Azospirillum brasilense: one gene and its partner. The protein of the gene in region 1 binds, or shares a complex with, the protein of each later gene. Links are inferred from orthologs where the notes say so. Each region holds a gene or a part of one and is shown on either strand. Other genes may lie near its edges.

Evidence for each region. The genes of interacting proteins can lie anywhere in the genome.
Region 2: the proteins of sdhA (region 1) and AMK58_RS08570 are in contact, whole or in part, in a crystal structure (PDB 6C12), measured with the Escherichia coli proteins. The link is inferred for Azospirillum brasilense from one-to-one orthologs.

The regions. Positions count from the first base shown.
Region 1 is NZ_CP012914.1:591,665-599,110, reverse strand. What follows is about bases 4,457-7,353. They hold sdhA (succinate dehydrogenase flavoprotein subunit), read right to left. Parts: upstream 6,848-7,353; coding sequence 5,066-6,847; downstream 4,457-5,065. Other genes in these bases: sdhC (succinate dehydrogenase, cytochrome b556 subunit), read right to left, coding at 7,261-7,353; sdhD (succinate dehydrogenase, hydrophobic membrane anchor protein), read right to left, coding at 6,854-7,249; AMK58_RS02685 (succinate dehydrogenase iron-sulfur subunit), read right to left, coding at 4,457-5,035. Also shown: AMK58_RS02725 (hypothetical protein), read right to left, coding at 1-27; AMK58_RS02720 (hypothetical protein), read right to left, coding at 184-612; AMK58_RS02715 (hypothetical protein), read right to left, coding at 609-974; AMK58_RS02710 (S24 family peptidase), read left to right, coding at 1,171-1,803; AMK58_RS02705 (hypothetical protein), read left to right, coding at 1,878-2,219; AMK58_RS02700 (hypothetical protein), read right to left, coding at 2,233-2,826; AMK58_RS02695 (branched-chain amino acid aminotransferase), read right to left, coding at 2,967-3,815; AMK58_RS02690 (hypothetical protein), read left to right, coding at 3,969-4,172; more of AMK58_RS02685, read right to left, coding at 4,259-4,456; more of sdhC, read right to left, coding at 7,354-7,446. UniProt on the Escherichia coli protein: Two distinct, membrane-bound, FAD-containing enzymes are responsible for the catalysis of fumarate and succinate interconversion; the fumarate reductase is used in anaerobic growth, and the succinate dehydrogenase is used in aerobic growth.
Region 2 is NZ_CP012914.1:1,850,394-1,857,609, forward strand. What follows is about bases 1,499-4,165. They hold AMK58_RS08570 (FAD assembly factor SdhE), read right to left. Parts: upstream 3,150-4,165; coding sequence 2,847-3,149; downstream 1,499-2,846. Other genes in these bases: mfd (transcription-repair coupling factor), read right to left, coding at 1,499-2,836; AMK58_RS08575 (crotonase/enoyl-CoA hydratase family protein), read right to left, coding at 3,282-4,061. In the rest of the region: more of mfd, read right to left, coding at 1-1,498; AMK58_RS08580 (hypothetical protein), read left to right, coding at 4,261-4,857; ergothioneine biosynthesis protein EgtB, read left to right, coding at 5,033-6,331; AMK58_RS08590 ((2Fe-2S) ferredoxin domain-containing protein), read left to right, coding at 6,415-6,747; AMK58_RS08595 (nicotinate phosphoribosyltransferase), read right to left, coding at 6,837-7,216. UniProt on the Escherichia coli protein: An FAD assembly protein, which accelerates covalent attachment of the cofactor into other proteins.

The DNA.
Region 1 (7,446 bases):
CACGGGCGCCGGGGCCGGTTCGGGCACGGGGAGCGGTGCGGGCTGAGGGCCGGGCGCGGGGTCCGGAGCGGGGGCGGGGGGAGGCGCTGGCCGAGGCGCCTTGAACAGGTTCGCCATGGGCGGGGTTTCCTTGTTCGTTGTGAGACAGGGAGACAGCAGGCGGAACGGACCGGCGGCGTGGGTTCAGACCGCGGCAGCGGGCCGCGTCAGGCGCTGGTAAAGCTGCCAGGGCGTCAGAACGCCGGGCGCGTGGAGCCCCAGAAGGCGCTTGACCGCCTCGACACAGGTGAAGGGCGCCCAGGGAGCCGGGCGGGTCAGGCCGCGCCGCACCGGTGCCGGGGTCACCGCCATGCCCAACCCACGGTACCAGCCCGGCAGATCGAAGGCGGCGGGCAGATCAAGGACCGACACGTCGGTGAAGGGCGAGAGCGGATCGACGACCACCCAGCGGTGCCCGTCGTGCAGCAACGCGAAGCAGTGGCGGAATCCCGGCTTCAGCAGGCGCAGCCACCACAGCTCCGCCTCGCCCCGGAAGACCACCCAGACGCGCGGCGCATCCGCTCCCGCACGGCAGGGCCCCACCCGGCAGGGCTGAGGCATCGGCGTGCTCACTGGACGATCCCCTTCTCGCGCAGCACCGGGCGGAGCCGGTCGAACGCCTCCTGCCACAGGGTATGGGCGCGCTGCTCGCGGTACCGCGCCGGGTCCGGCGCCATCAAGCGGCGCCCGTAGTGGACCAGCACGTGCAGATGATCGCGGATCAGCAGGCGGCGACGGTACAGCCGGTCCACCGCGCACAGCACATCGCCGGGCTCGCAAGGACGTTGAACCAATCCCCGCCCGGCGGCGATACGCGCGCCGGCGGCCTTGGCGTCCTGCGCCTGGACCGACCAGAACCATGCCTCCTCCGCGCTGCCGAACGGTTCCCCGACGGCTTCGGACAGGACCATGAACATGTTGCGGCGCTGGACCATGCGTGAGGTCTCCCTGGGAATTGCAGCTCTTGGGTTCGCGGGCGCAACTTCGCTCTCGGGCGGAGCGCCGGATGGGCCGCGGCACGCGCGGCTGGCGAACTCTTGTTCACGTTATGTACTGATTAAAATCCTTCGTCAAGGAAAATATGAATAGGTTCCTAGGGACGCGCCGGCTTGCTTATGTGATTATCCTCCCATGCTCAAACATGCGGACATTTGGCGGGCGATCGACCGCCTCGCGGCCCAGCACGGGCTGTCGGCCTCCGGGCTCGCGCGGCGCGCGGGGCTCGACCCGACGACCTTCAACAAGAGCAAGCGGACCACCGGTGACGGCAAGCTCCGCTGGCCTTCGACGGAAAGCGTGTCCAAGGTTCTGGAGGCGACCGGCGCATCGCTGTCGGAGTTCGTCAGCCTCGTCGGCGATGCCGCCGGCGCCGGCTCGCTCCAGCGGGTGCCGGTCATCGGCTATGCGCAGGCGGGCAACGCGGGTTTCTTCGACGACGCCGGCTTTCCTTCGGGTGTGGGCTGGGACGAGCTTCTGTTCCCCAGCATCGGCGATCCGCACGCCTACGCTCTGGAGATCGCGGGGGACAGCATGGACCCCGTCTACCGCGACGGCGACACCATCATCGTTTCTCCCGCCGCGCAGATCCGGCGCAACGACCGCGTCGTCGTCCGCACCAAGGGTGGCGAGGTGATGGCGAAGCAGCTCCTCCGCGAAACCGCCACGAAGATCGAGCTGATCTCCATAAACCGCGCCCACCCGGACCGCAGCATCCCGCGCGCCGAGGTGGCCTGGATGGCCCGCATCGTCTGGGCAAGCCAGTAAGCGTCAGCCCTGCGGCACCCTGTCCTAGGATGATTGTCCTTTACATTGGTCATCTGAAGGCTTAACGTCCGAGGATGACCGGATCCGCCGGGGCGCAGCCGCGTCCATTCCCCGCCCCGCTGGCCCTCATTTCACATCGTTTGGATGAACTCGAACGCCGTCACGACGACACGCCGCCCCGCGGCGTGCTTCGGACGGCGCTTCTCGATGGAACGGACCGGCACGCCACTCTGGCCCGCGCCGCAATGCTTCGCCTGCACGACCGCTTGGCCGCCGAGGCCCGGCAAGGCGCGGCGCAACGCCGCCGCACCCTGCCCGCCGACCGGACCGCTGGCGACGCTTGGCTGTCCCGCCTCGCCGCCGCTTTGGCCTACCACCGCAACGCCGCCAGCATCCTGTTCCTTGCGGAGGCTTGAGCCGGGGTCGCCTTCACGCGGCCGGAGGAGCGCCGGTCTCGTCCGTTTTGGAAACCTCTGTGTTCAGGGCAACGACACGGGCGGTCTTTGCCTTCCTTGCGCGCGGCTTGCGAACAAACGCCTTGGCTGGCGGAACCTCCGCCGGCTCGGCCACCTCCTCCGCAGCGACCTGCACGGCAACCGTCGAAACGGCGAGCGTTGGCGCCTCAGCCCTCTCCGCGGCCTTCTTCAGGAGCTTGCTTTTTGAAAAACCGGACTCGCGCAAGGCGGTCTTCAACTCCTCCCACGCCAAGCGGATTTCCATGGCGAAGGCCCGCGCATCGTCGTCGCGGTGGGTGCGGAAATACTCCGCCGCCCCCCGCATCTGGGCCGGCAGGGTTTCCGCCCCGGCGCGCACCGCCTCGTTGCGCAGGCGGTTGTGGCGGTCGTCCAAATAGGTGAGGATCTCCGACAACTCCTCGGGCGTGCAGCTTTTCTGGAGCTTGTCGGTAACCAGGGGCGCAGCCTTGTCGATCTTTCCGACCAGTTCCGACCGCCCGCGCTTCAGATCCGGATCGTAGACGGTGCGGATCACCTGGATCACGCGGCGCCGTTCGCGGAACTGCATGCCCGTTCCCCCTCGACAGAGTCCTTCGACGGACCGACTCACCGTTTCGGAGGAATCATGCCGCGGAACAGGCCGTCCATCAAGCCGGATTTCGGGCCGCATACCGCCCGAAATCCGGCAATCCGGGTCATTCGATGCCATCAGCGGAAGGCGAACTCCCAATAGAGCGCCCGCGCCCGCGCCGCCAGGGGGCCGGGTTGCAGGGTGCGCTCCTCGACGCGGGTGACTGGCACCACCTTCGCGTAATTGCCGGTCGAAAAGACCTCGTCCGCCTCCAGCACATCACGGGGGCTTAGGGTGGCCTCCTCCACCGCCACGCCGTCGTCGCGCAACAGGGCGATCACGCGCTGGCGGGTGATGCCATTGAGAAAAGTGCCGTTGTGCACCGGCGTGCGCACCACCCCGTCCTTGGCGATGAACAGATTGGCCGTCGCGAATTCCGCCACGTTGCCGATGGGGTCGAGCATGATGGCGTTGTCGAAGCCGCGCTCCCGCGCCTCCTTCAGCGCCAGCCCGGCGTTGGGGTAGAGGCAGGCGGCCTTGGCCTCGGTCGGCGCCATGTCCGGCACCGGACGGCGGCGGCTGGACAGTCCGGCGGTGAAGCCGGCGGCGCTGGGCAGCGGCGCCTCGTAGACCGACAGGACGAAGCGCGTGCTCTCGGCGTCGGGCGCGACGAAGCCCTCCTCCGCGTAGAACATCGGCCGGATGTACAGCTCGGCCTCCTTGGGGAAGCGGCGGATGCCGTCCCAGCACAGCTCCTCGATCTCCCCGGCGGTCAGCATGGGGGCGAGGCCCATCACCTGGGCCGAGCGCACGACGCGGGCGCAGTGGCGGTCGAGGTCCGGGGCCACGCCCTGGAAGGCGCGGGCGCCGTCGAAAACGACCGAAGACAGCCAGAGCGCGTGAGTCATCGGGCCGACGATGGCGGGGTTGCCCGCGATCCATTCGCCCTGGATGTAGCTCAGCGCCTGGCCGGCCGTGCTGCCCATGATCTTCTCCCTTTTTGGCTTCGGGTTGGTTCTATCCGGATGATTCGCTCCCTCGAAAAGCATACCCCCTCATCGCCGCCGGTCAACCTGCGCAGACGGGCCAGCCGGACGGTTGATGCAGGACACCCTCATCACTTCGGGAGCGACCGATCCATGGGCTGGACCTATTCGAGCGCCTTTCCGCAGCCGCTGCGCGCGGCCCCGCCCTTCCCGCCGCCGGGCCAGGACGTTCCCACCCCGGGGCCCCTGACCGACAACCCGGACCTGCCGACCCCCGGCCCGCAGGAGGACATGCCCTCCCCCCTGCCCAACGACGACCTGCCGCCGTCCCGGCCCACCGATCCCGACTTCGCCTGAGCCGCAACGACGCGACGGGCCAAAGAAAACGGGGCGCCCCCTTGCGGAGGCGCCCCGTTCTTCATCGGTGAACCGAAACGGACGGATCAGCGGCGCTGAACCATCAGCTTCTTGATCTCGGCGATGGCCTTGGCCGGGTTGAGGCCCTTCGGGCACGCCTTGGTGCAGTTCATGATGGTGTGGCAGCGGTAGAGGCGGAACGGGTCCTCGAGGTTGTCGAGGCGCTCGCCCGTCATCTCGTCGCGGCTGTCCACGATCCAGCGGTAGGCCTGGAGCAGGATCGACGGGCCGAGGTAGCGGTCGCCGTTCCACCAGTAGCTGGGGCAGGAGGTCGAGCAGCAGAAGCACAGGATGCACTCGTAGAGGCCGTCCAGCTTGGCGCGGTCCTCCGGCGACTGCAGGCGCTCGCGGCTCGGGGCCGGCGACTGCGACTGCAGCCACGGCTTGATCGAGGCGAGCTGGGCGTAGATGTGCTTCAGGTCGGGGACGAGATCCTTGACCACCGGCATGTGCGGCAGCGGGTAGATCTTGACGTCGCCCTTCACCTCCTCGATGGCCTTCAGGCAGGCCAGCGTGTTGGTGCCGTCGATGTTCATCGCGCAGGACCCGCAGATGCCCTCGCGGCAGCTCCGCCGGAAGGTCAGGGTCGAGTCGATGTTGTTCTTGATGTAGATGATCGCGTCCAGGATCATCGGGCCGAACTTGTCGAGGTCGACGACATAGGTGTCGACCCGCGGGTTCTGCCCGTCATCCGGCGACCAGCGGTAGATCTTGAAGGTCTTCGCCCGCTTGGCGCCGCTGGCGGCGTTGATGGTCTTGCCGACGCCGACCTTGGAATTGGCGGGCAGGTTGAATTCGACCATGGTTCGTATCCTTGCCTTGCTCTTGCCGCCTTAGTAGACGCGGGCCTTGGGCGGGAACACCTGCACCTCGTCGGTCAGGGTGTAGAGATGGACCGGGCGGTACCCGATCTTCGTCTCGCCCTTGTCCGACACCTCGATGACGGTGTGCTTCATCCAGTTCTCGTCGTCGCGGTCCGGATAGTCCTCGCGGGCGTGGGCGCCGCGGCTCTCCGGCCGGTTCTTCGCCGAGTGGAGCGTGGCGACCGCCTGGTACAGCAGGTTGTCCAGCTCGATGGCTTCGACGAGGTCGGAATTCCAGACCAGCGAACGGTCGCTGATTGCCATGTCGCTCTTCTTGGCGAAGGTCTGGTCGATGAGCTTGACGCCCTCCTCCAGCACCTCGCCGGTGCGGAAGACCGCGCAGTTGTTCTGCATGGTCCGCTGCATTTCCAGGCGAAGCTCCGACGACTTGATGGAGCCCTTGGCGTTGCGGATGCGGTCGAAGCGCTCCAGGGCGACGTCGGTCGCGGCGGCGGACGACGACACCGACTTGCCCTTCTCGACGATCTCGGCGGCGCGGATGGCCGCCGAACGGCCGAACACCACGAGGTCGAGCAGCGAGTTGGAGCCCAGGCGGTTCGCGCCGTGCACCGACACGCAGGCCGCTTCGCCGATGGCCATCAGGCCGGGCACCACGCGATCCGGGTCCTCGGCGGTCGGGTTGACCACCTCGCACCGGAAGTTGGTGGGGATGCCGCCCATGTTGTAGTGCACCGTCGGTAGAACCGGGATCGGCTCCTTGGTGACGTCCACGCCGGCGAAGATCTTGGCCGTCTCGGCGATGCCGGGCAGGCGCTGGTGGATGATCTCCGGCGGGAGATGCTCCAGGTGCAGGTGGATGTGGTCCTTGTGCTCACCGACGCCGCGGCCTTCACGGATCTCGATGGTCATCGAGCGGGACACCACGTCGCGCGAGGCGAGGTCCTTGGCCGACGGCGCGTAGCGCTCCATGAAGCGCTCGCCGTTGGAGTTGGTGAGGTAGCCGCCCTCGCCGCGCACGCCCTCGGTGATGAGGCAGCCGGAGCCGTAGATGCCGGTCGGGTGGAACTGCACGAACTCCATGTCCTGCAGCGGCAGGCCGGCGCGCAGCACCATGCCGCCGCCGTCGCCCGTGCAGGTGTGGGCCGAGGTGGCGGAGAAGTAGGCGCGGCCGTAGCCGCCCGTCGCCAGAACGACGAGCTGGGCGCGGAAGCGGTGGATGGTGCCGTCGTCGAGGTTCCAGGCCACCACGCCCTTGCAGACACCGTCCTCCATGATGAGGTCGAGCGCGAAATACTCGACGAAGAACTCCGCCTCATGCTTCAGCGACTGCTGGTAGAGCGTGTGCAGGATGGCGTGGCCGGTGCGGTCGGCGGCGGCGCAGGTACGATAAGCCTGCTGCTTGCCGTAATGGGCGGTCATGCCGCCGAAGGCGCGCTGGTAGATCTTGCCTTCCGGCGTGCGCGAGAAGGGCACGCCGTAGTGCTCCAGCTCGATGATCGCCGGGATGGCCTCGCGGCACATGTACTCGATGGCGTCCTGGTCGCCCAGCCAGTCCGACCCCTTGACGGTGTCGTACATGTGGAAGCGCCAGTCGTCCTCGCTCATGTTGCCGAGCGCCGCCGAGATGCCGCCCTGGGCGGCCACGGTGTGCGAACGGGTCGGGAAGACCTTGGTGATGCACGCCGTCTTCAGGCCCTTCTCGGCCATGCCGAAGGTGGCGCGCAGGCCCGCACCGCCGGCACCGACGACGACGACGTCATAGGAATGATCGATAATATCGTAGGCGGCCATGGCTCGTCAGGCTCCGAACGAAATCTTGAGGACGGCGATGACGCAGGCGGCACCCAGCACGAAGCACAGGGCTTTCACGGCCAGGATGCTCAGGATCTTCGCCATCTCGTTGTGCACGTAGTCCTCGATCACCACCTGCAGCCCGGCCTGGGCGTGGTGGAAGGTGACCACGGCGGTCAGCACCATCATCAGCGCCGAGAAGGGCGACTGCAGCCACGCGACGAAGGCCGCGTGGTCGGCGCCCAGATGGCGGATCACCCCGAAGACGAACCAGATGGTCAGCGGAACCAGGGCGATGGCGGTGACGCGCTGGTGCCACCAATGCTCGGTGCCGTGCTTGGCGGAGCCCAGGCCGCGCGCGATCTGCAGCGGCGAGCGGAGGGTCTTGCTGTTGGACGCCATGTCTTCTCTCCTCACCACACGGCCAGGCCGATGATCCAGGTCAGCACGGTCAGCACGGCCGCCGCACCGATGACGATCTGGTTGCCGCGGTCGGCCTCGCTCAGCTCGAACGCCTTGCCGGCGTCCCACACCAGATGCCGGATGCCGTTGCACAGGTGATAGTAGAGCGCCAGCGACCAGCCGAACATCAGCAGCAG
Region 2 (7,216 bases), 1.3 Mb from region 1 along the record:
GCCGCTGCTGCGCCGTGCCGGTCAGCGGCTTGTTCGGCGCGTAGGTGAGGTAGGCGTAGCCGCGCACCTTCGACCGGCCGACGCGCCCGCGGATCTGGTAGAGCTGGGCCAAGCCGAACATGTCCGCCCGGTGCACGATCAGCGTGTTGGCGTTGGGGATGTCGATGCCGCTCTCGATGATGTTGGTGGCGAGCAGCACCTCGAACTTGCCCTCGTCGAAGGCGGTCATCACCTCTTCCAGCTCGCTGGCCGGCATCTGGCCGTGGGCGGTGACGATCTTGACCTCGGGCACCAACTCGCGCACCCGCTCGGCGACCTTGGGCAGGTCCTCGACGCGGGGGCAGACATAGAAGGTCTGGCCGCCCCGGTAATGCTCGCGCAGGATGGCCTCGCGGACCACCACCGGGTCGTAGGGCAGCACGAAGGTGCGCACCGCCAGACGGTCCACCGGCGGGGTGGCGATCAGCGACAGCTCGCGCACGCCGGACAGCGCCATCTGGAGCGTGCGCGGGATCGGCGTGGCGGTCAGCGTCAGGACGTGCACGTCGGCGCGCAGCTCCTTCAGTCGCTCCTTCTGCTTCACGCCGAAATGCTGCTCCTCGTCCACGATGACCATGCCGAGCTGCTTGAACTGCACGCCCTTGCCGAGCAGCGCGTGGGTGCCGATCACGATGTCGGCGGTGCCCTCCGTCAGCTCCTGCTTGACCTTGGTCTGCTCCTTGGCGGTGACCATGCGGGAAAGCTGAACGATGCGCAGCGGCAGCCCGGCGAAGCGGGTGGTAAAGGTCTTGAAATGCTGGCGCGCCAGAAGCGTGGTCGGCACCACCACGGCGACCTGCTGGCCGCTCATGGCGACGAGGAAGGCGGCGCGCAGCGCCACCTCCGTCTTGCCGAAGCCGACGTCGCCGCAGACCAGACGGTCCATCGGACGGCCCGAGCCGAGATCGGTGAAGACCTCCTCGATGGCCTTCAACTGGTCGTCCGTCTCCGGATAGGGGAAGCGGGCGGCGAACTCCTGATAGACGCCCTCCGGCGTGTAGACCGGGTCGGCCTTCTTCAGCATGCGCTCGGCGGCGATCTTCAGCAGCGCCTCGGCCATGTCCTTCAGGCGCTTCTTGACGCGGGCCTTGCGGCCCTGCCAGCCGGCCCCGCCCAGCTTGTCGAGCTGCGCGTGCGCGTCCTCCGACCCGTAGCGGGTCAGCACTTCGATGTTCTCGACGGGGACGTAGAGCTTGTCGCCGCCCTCGTAGATCAGCCGCAGGCAGTCGTGCGGCGCCCCGGACACCTCCAGCGTCTCCAGCCCGTCGTAGCGCCCGATGCCGTGGTCCATGTGCACCACGAGGTCGCCCGAGGCCAGCGCCGTGTATTCGGCGATGAAGTTGGCGGCCTTGCGCTTCTTCTTCGCCGCCGGGCGGACGAGGCGGTCGCCGAGGATGTCCTGCTCGGTGATGACGGCCATGTCGGCGGAGGTGAAGCCGTGTTCCATCCCCAGCACGATCATGCCGATGACGTGACGGTCGAAGCGGCGGACGTCCTCGACGCTCTCCGCCGGCTCCAGCCCCGGAATGCCGTGGTCGCCCAGCACCGTCATCAGACGGTCGCGGGAGCCCGCGGAATAGCCGGCCACCAGCACGCGCCGCCCGTCGGCCCGCAGCGCCCGGATGTGGTCCTTCACCGCCTCGAAGACGTTGACGTCGGGACGCGCCCGCTCCTCGGCAAAGTCGTGGCCGCGGCGCCCGCCGGCGTCCAGCGTGCCCTTGATGCCCGGCGGCGTGCCGAAGGGCTGGAGCTGCGCCACCGCGTGGGCGGCGAACAGGTCGTCCCAGGCCTGGGCGTCGAGGAACATCATGCCGACCGGCACCGGCTTGTAGACCGGCGAGCCCGTCCGCTTCTCGATGACGATCATGCTCTCGCGGGAGGCGTGGAAGTCCACCACCTGCGCGATGCGCGAATCGCGCGCCTCCGTCGCCTGATGGTCCAGCGACAGGATGGCCTTGGGCATGTAGGCCAGCAGCGATTCCATCGTCTCGTGGAACAGCGGCAGCCAGTGCTCCATGCCGCCGTACTTGCGCCCGGCGCTGATCGCCTCGTAGAGCGGGTCGTCGTCGGTGACGGCGCCGAACAGCTCCCGGTAGCCGGAGCGGAAGCGGGCGATGCCCGCCTCGTCCAGGAAGACCTCCGACATCGGCTTGAGGTCGATGCCGTCGCGCTTGTCGGTGGTGCGCTGCGACATGGGGTCGAAGCTGCGCACGGCCTCCAGCTCGTCCCCGAACAGGTCGAGGCGCAGCGGCTCGTCGGTGCCCGGCGGGAACAGGTCGACGATGCCGCCGCGGACGGCGAACTCGCCCGGCTCGCGCACCGTCTGGGCGCGGGTGTAGCCGTTGCCGGCCAGATAGCGCTGCAGCTTCTCCAGGTCGATCCGGTCGCGCAGCTTCGCCGAGAACACCGCGTCGCGGAAGGCGGCGCGGGGCGGCACCTTCTGCACCATGGCGTTGACGGTGGTCAGCACGACCAGCGGCGGCGCGTCCGCCTTGCGCGCCAGCAGGCGGGTCAGCGTGTCGATGCGCTTCGCCACGATGCCGCCGTTGGGCGACACGCGGTCGTAGGGCAGGCAGTCCCAGGCCGGGAAGACCTGCACCTCCAGCGACGGCGCGAAGAAGGCCAGCGCCTCCGCCAGCTGGGCGGCGCGGGTGTCGTCGAGCGCGACGTGGAGAAGTCCCGCACTCCCCGCCCGCTTGGCGAGGTCGGCGAGGACGCGGGCGTCATGGCCGGCGGGGGCGCCGCCGACCAGAAGGCGGCCGGAGCGTCCCGGCTGCAACTGTTCGAAGCTGGGCAAGGATCGGGCCTCAGGACCCCTGACGGGGCGTGTAGCGGAACTTGGTCAACAGCTGCATGACGTCGGTGTCATGCTCGGCGGGCAGCGGCTCGCGCCCGGCGTACCAGTTGTAGAGGTCGGGGTCGCTGAGTTCGAGCAGCGCCTCGTAACGGTCGAGCTGCGCGTGGTCGAAGGCCGGGACATGGGCATCGGCGAAGCTGCCGATCAGCAGGTCCATCTCGCGCATGCCACGGTGCCACGACCGGAAGCGCAGCCGCTTGCGCCGGTTTTCCAGGGATTCGCCGCTCTCGGACAGGGTGTTCTCGTCGCTCATGCCATCCACGCCAAAAAGCCCCGGCCCCGGAAGATAGGGGGCGGAGCGGTCCACATCCACCCCCGCATCCTGCACACCGGCGCGCGCCCGCGCAAACCGAAACGCCGGACGATCCCCCGGAAGGAGCGTGATTCAGCGCGCCAGCCACGCCTCCAGCCCGTCGCGCAGGTCGGGGCCGGGGGCCAGCCGGGCGAAGCGCTCGGTCTCCACCGCCAGCCCTTCGCCGATGGTCATGTTCAGTCCGCGGGTAACCGCCCCGAGGATGCCGGACACCGCCGCCGGGGAGTGCCGGACGATCCGCCCGGCCAGTTCGAAGGCCGCGGGCAGCAGCGCGTCGTGGGGCACCACCTGATTGACCAGCCCGACCGCCAGCGCCGTCGCGGGCGGGAAGGCGTCGCCGGTCAGCAGCCATTCCAGCGCCCGCTTGCGCCCGGCGTTGCGGGGAAGCCGCTGCGTCCCGCCGAAGGTCGGCATCATGCCGAGCTTGATTTCCGCCTTGGAGAAACTCGCCCGCTCACTGGCGACGGCGAGGTGTGCCGCCTCCAGAATCTCGCAGCCGCCGCCGTAGCAGATGCCGTTTACCGCGGCGATGATGGGCTTGGGAAAGGACTCGATCCGCGCGCACAGCGTCTGGCCGGGCCGGAAGGCGCGCACCGCCGCCTCCGGCCCCCGCCGGACGGCCGGGGTGAACTCCGCGATGTCCGCCCCGGCGGAGAAGGCGCGCTCCCCAGCGCCGGTGACGATGATGGCGCGTACCGCCGCGTCGGCCTCCAGCGCGTCCAGCGTGTCGAGCATGGCGGCGGCCAGCGCCGTGCTGATGGCGTTCAGCTTGGCGGGGCGGTTCAATGTGAGGGTGGCGATGTCCCCAGCAGTGACGCACAGGATGGGATTGACGGAATCGGTGTGGGACATGGCACGGTCCTTTTGTCCTGCGTTTGCGATGCGCCACTGTCGAGCCCGAGCCACGCCCCTGACAAACGAGTACGCCGCGTGTTCGGGTGAGCAACGCTCACCTGAAACGGGGCCTCCGCCGCAGGCCAAAGCGTCACCTTGACAGAATCGCGACAGTTGGTACACTGAACAGTCCCAGCCACTTTCGGTGGAGGTCGCCATGACCGACGGATCGATCGGACGCCCGGAACCTCTGGTCCGTTCGGCCGGCGTGGTGGAGCGCACCGGCAGCGCGACCGACCGCAGGAAACGGCGACAGAATCGGCAGGACCTGCAACAGCAGGAGCGCGAGCGGCAGGAGCGCCGCGACCAGGACGAGGCCAACCACAAGCGGCGGCGCCTCTACGACCTGCTGTTCGACGAGATCGATGAGCTGGACACGCTGAACGCTGGGCAGCGGGCGCGCATCAAGCAGAATCTGCGCGCGCAGCTCGCCAACCGCCGCCCGCCGCCGCACCTCGCCCCCAACCTCGCCCAGCCGCCGCCGGGGGATGAGGACATCGAACGCATTGCGGCGGCGCTCCTCGAAAAGGCCGTCGCGGCCCAGTCGGTCGATCATGACCACATCGTCGACATGGCGGCGCCGACTCACCCGGCGCTTCCGCCCGGACAGACGGCGGAGAATGTGGCGCTCGCCAACCAGCTCCGCGATTGCCTGGAACAGCGGACGACGACATCGCGGCGCGTTGCTGTGTATCTGCGCCTTCTTCTGACGCTCGAAGGCGCCTTCCGTCCGCATCTGGTGGTGGACGCCTGACCACGGTCCCACCGCGGGTGTGATGCGCGAATTCGGAGAAAGCCCCCCTCCGATGCGCCACCCAGGATGGTCGGGCCATGCGGCACAATGACCCTGTTGTTTCTCCGGCGAAATACCGGCGCGTTCCCGCGCCGTTCCCGCCGCGGAAAACCCGCTCCCGCAGGGAGGTTCCCCCGTGCCCGACACCCATCTCGCCACGCACGCCCAGCCGTCCGGCGACGCCCTTCGCCAAGCTCTTTCCACCCGTTTCCAGAAGATCCGTGCCCGCACCGCCGAACTCGCCGCCCCTCTGTCGCCCGAGGACCTGATGGTCCAGTCGGTGGCCGACGGCGCCCCGGCCAAATGGCACCTCGCCCACACGACGTGGCTGTTCGAAACCACCGTCCTGGTGCCCTGCAACCCCGGTTACCGGCCCTTCGACCCGGCCTTTCTGACGCTGTTCGCGGCGCGCGACGACCGGTTCGGCAGCCACCAGCTTCCCTCCCCCACCCTGCGCCTGCTCTCCCGGCCCAACGCGGCGGAGGTGATGCGCTACCGCGACCATGTGAACGCCGCGGTGCTGCACCTGCTGAATCAGGCCGACGAGGCGGACCTGCCGGAGATCGCCGACCGCGTGATCGTCGGCATCACGCACGAGCGGCGCCACCAGGAACGGCTGCTGACCCATATCAAGCATGCCTTCTGGAGCAACCCGCTGCGCCCCGCCTACGACCAGCCGCCGCAGAGCGTGCCGGCCCCGCCGCAGCCGGAACGCTGGATCGAGCATGAAGGCGGCATCGTCGAGATCGGACGGACGGAGGCCGGAGCCGGCTTCGACCATGAAGGGCCACGCCACCGCGTCCATCTGGAGCCCTTCCGCCTTGCCGCCCTGCCGGTGTCCTGCGGCGCCTTCCGCGACTTCATCGAGGATGGCGGTTATGGCAAGCGCTCGCTCTGGCTCGCCGACGGCTGGGAGGCGGTGCAGACCGAGGGTTGGCAGGCCCCGCTCTATTGGGAATGGCGCGACGGCGCGTGGCAGATCTTCACCCTCTACGGCATGCGTGCGCTCGATCCCGCCGAACCGGTCTGCCATGTCAGCTGGTTCGAGGCCGACGCCTTTGCCCGCTGGGCCGGCAAGCGCCTGCCCGAGGAAGCCGAGTGGGAGGCCCTGGCGTCCCGCTGCGACAGCATGGGCAATCTGCTGGGCACCGGCAATCGCCACCCGCGCCCCAGCACCTGCCACGGCGATGGCCCCTGGCAATTGTTCGGCGACGTCTGGGAATGGACGCGCAGCCCCTTCACTCCTTACCCCGGCTACCGCCTGCCGGACGGGGTGGATGAGGCCGTCCATGGCCGCTTCATGATCAACCGCATGGTGCTGCGGGGCGGCAGCTGCGTCACCCCCTTCGACCACGCCAACCCGACGACCCGGCATTACCTGCGACCGGAATCCCGCCTGTCCTTCACCGGCCTGCGGCTGGCCGAGGATAGCTGAGACATTGGAATCATTTTAAGCGGTGGCGCTGCATTGCGGCAGGCTCTATAACCATAATTAAATTATGGCTTATGGAGCCTTTAATGTCCCTCGACCTGCCGCAAGTGTACCGCCACCACGTCTTTTGTTGCTCCCAGCAGCGCCCGCCCGGCCATCCGCGCGGAAGCTGTGCGGCAAAGAACGCCCACCCGCTGTGGGAGCAGCTCGGCCAGCGCATCCAGGCCAAGGGGCTGCTGGACATCGGCATGGCCTGGACCGGTTGTCTCGGCTTCTGCTCTGCCGGGCCGCTGATGGTGGTCTATCCGGAGGGCCTATGGTACCGCCCGGAAACGCCGGCCGACATCGACGAGATCGTCGACTCGCACCTCGTCAACAACAGGCCGGTCGAACGGCTGGTGATGGTGCTGACCCGCTGACCACAAAAGCTGAACGCAAAAGCCCCTCCGCGGCTTGGCCGGCGGAGGGGCGTTCCTCTTGCGAAGCGACAGTGTGCGGAACGACGATGCTACTTGCGGAACAGGAACTCGCGGCCGACCTTCACACGCTTCTCGCCGTCGTATTCGATGATGTCGGCGGTGGCGTAGGTCTCTGTCCAGCGCTCGGGCAGATAGCTGCCGGTGCCGATGATGTCGACGGGGGCGTTGGCCTCCGCCATCAGGCGGCACTTCGCCGGGCCGAAGCCGGAACTGGCGACGATCTTCACCGCCGGGAAACCGGCTTCGTCCAGCTTCTCGCGCATGAAATGGATCGCCGCGGCCGACACGCCGGTGCCGATCAGGTAGCGGAGCTGCGTCTCGTCGCGGTAGCCGCGGATGGAATGGGGAGCGTGCCGCTCCAGCACCGCGTAGGAACCCGGCGGGTCCAGCCCTTCCAGGAAGCGCCCAC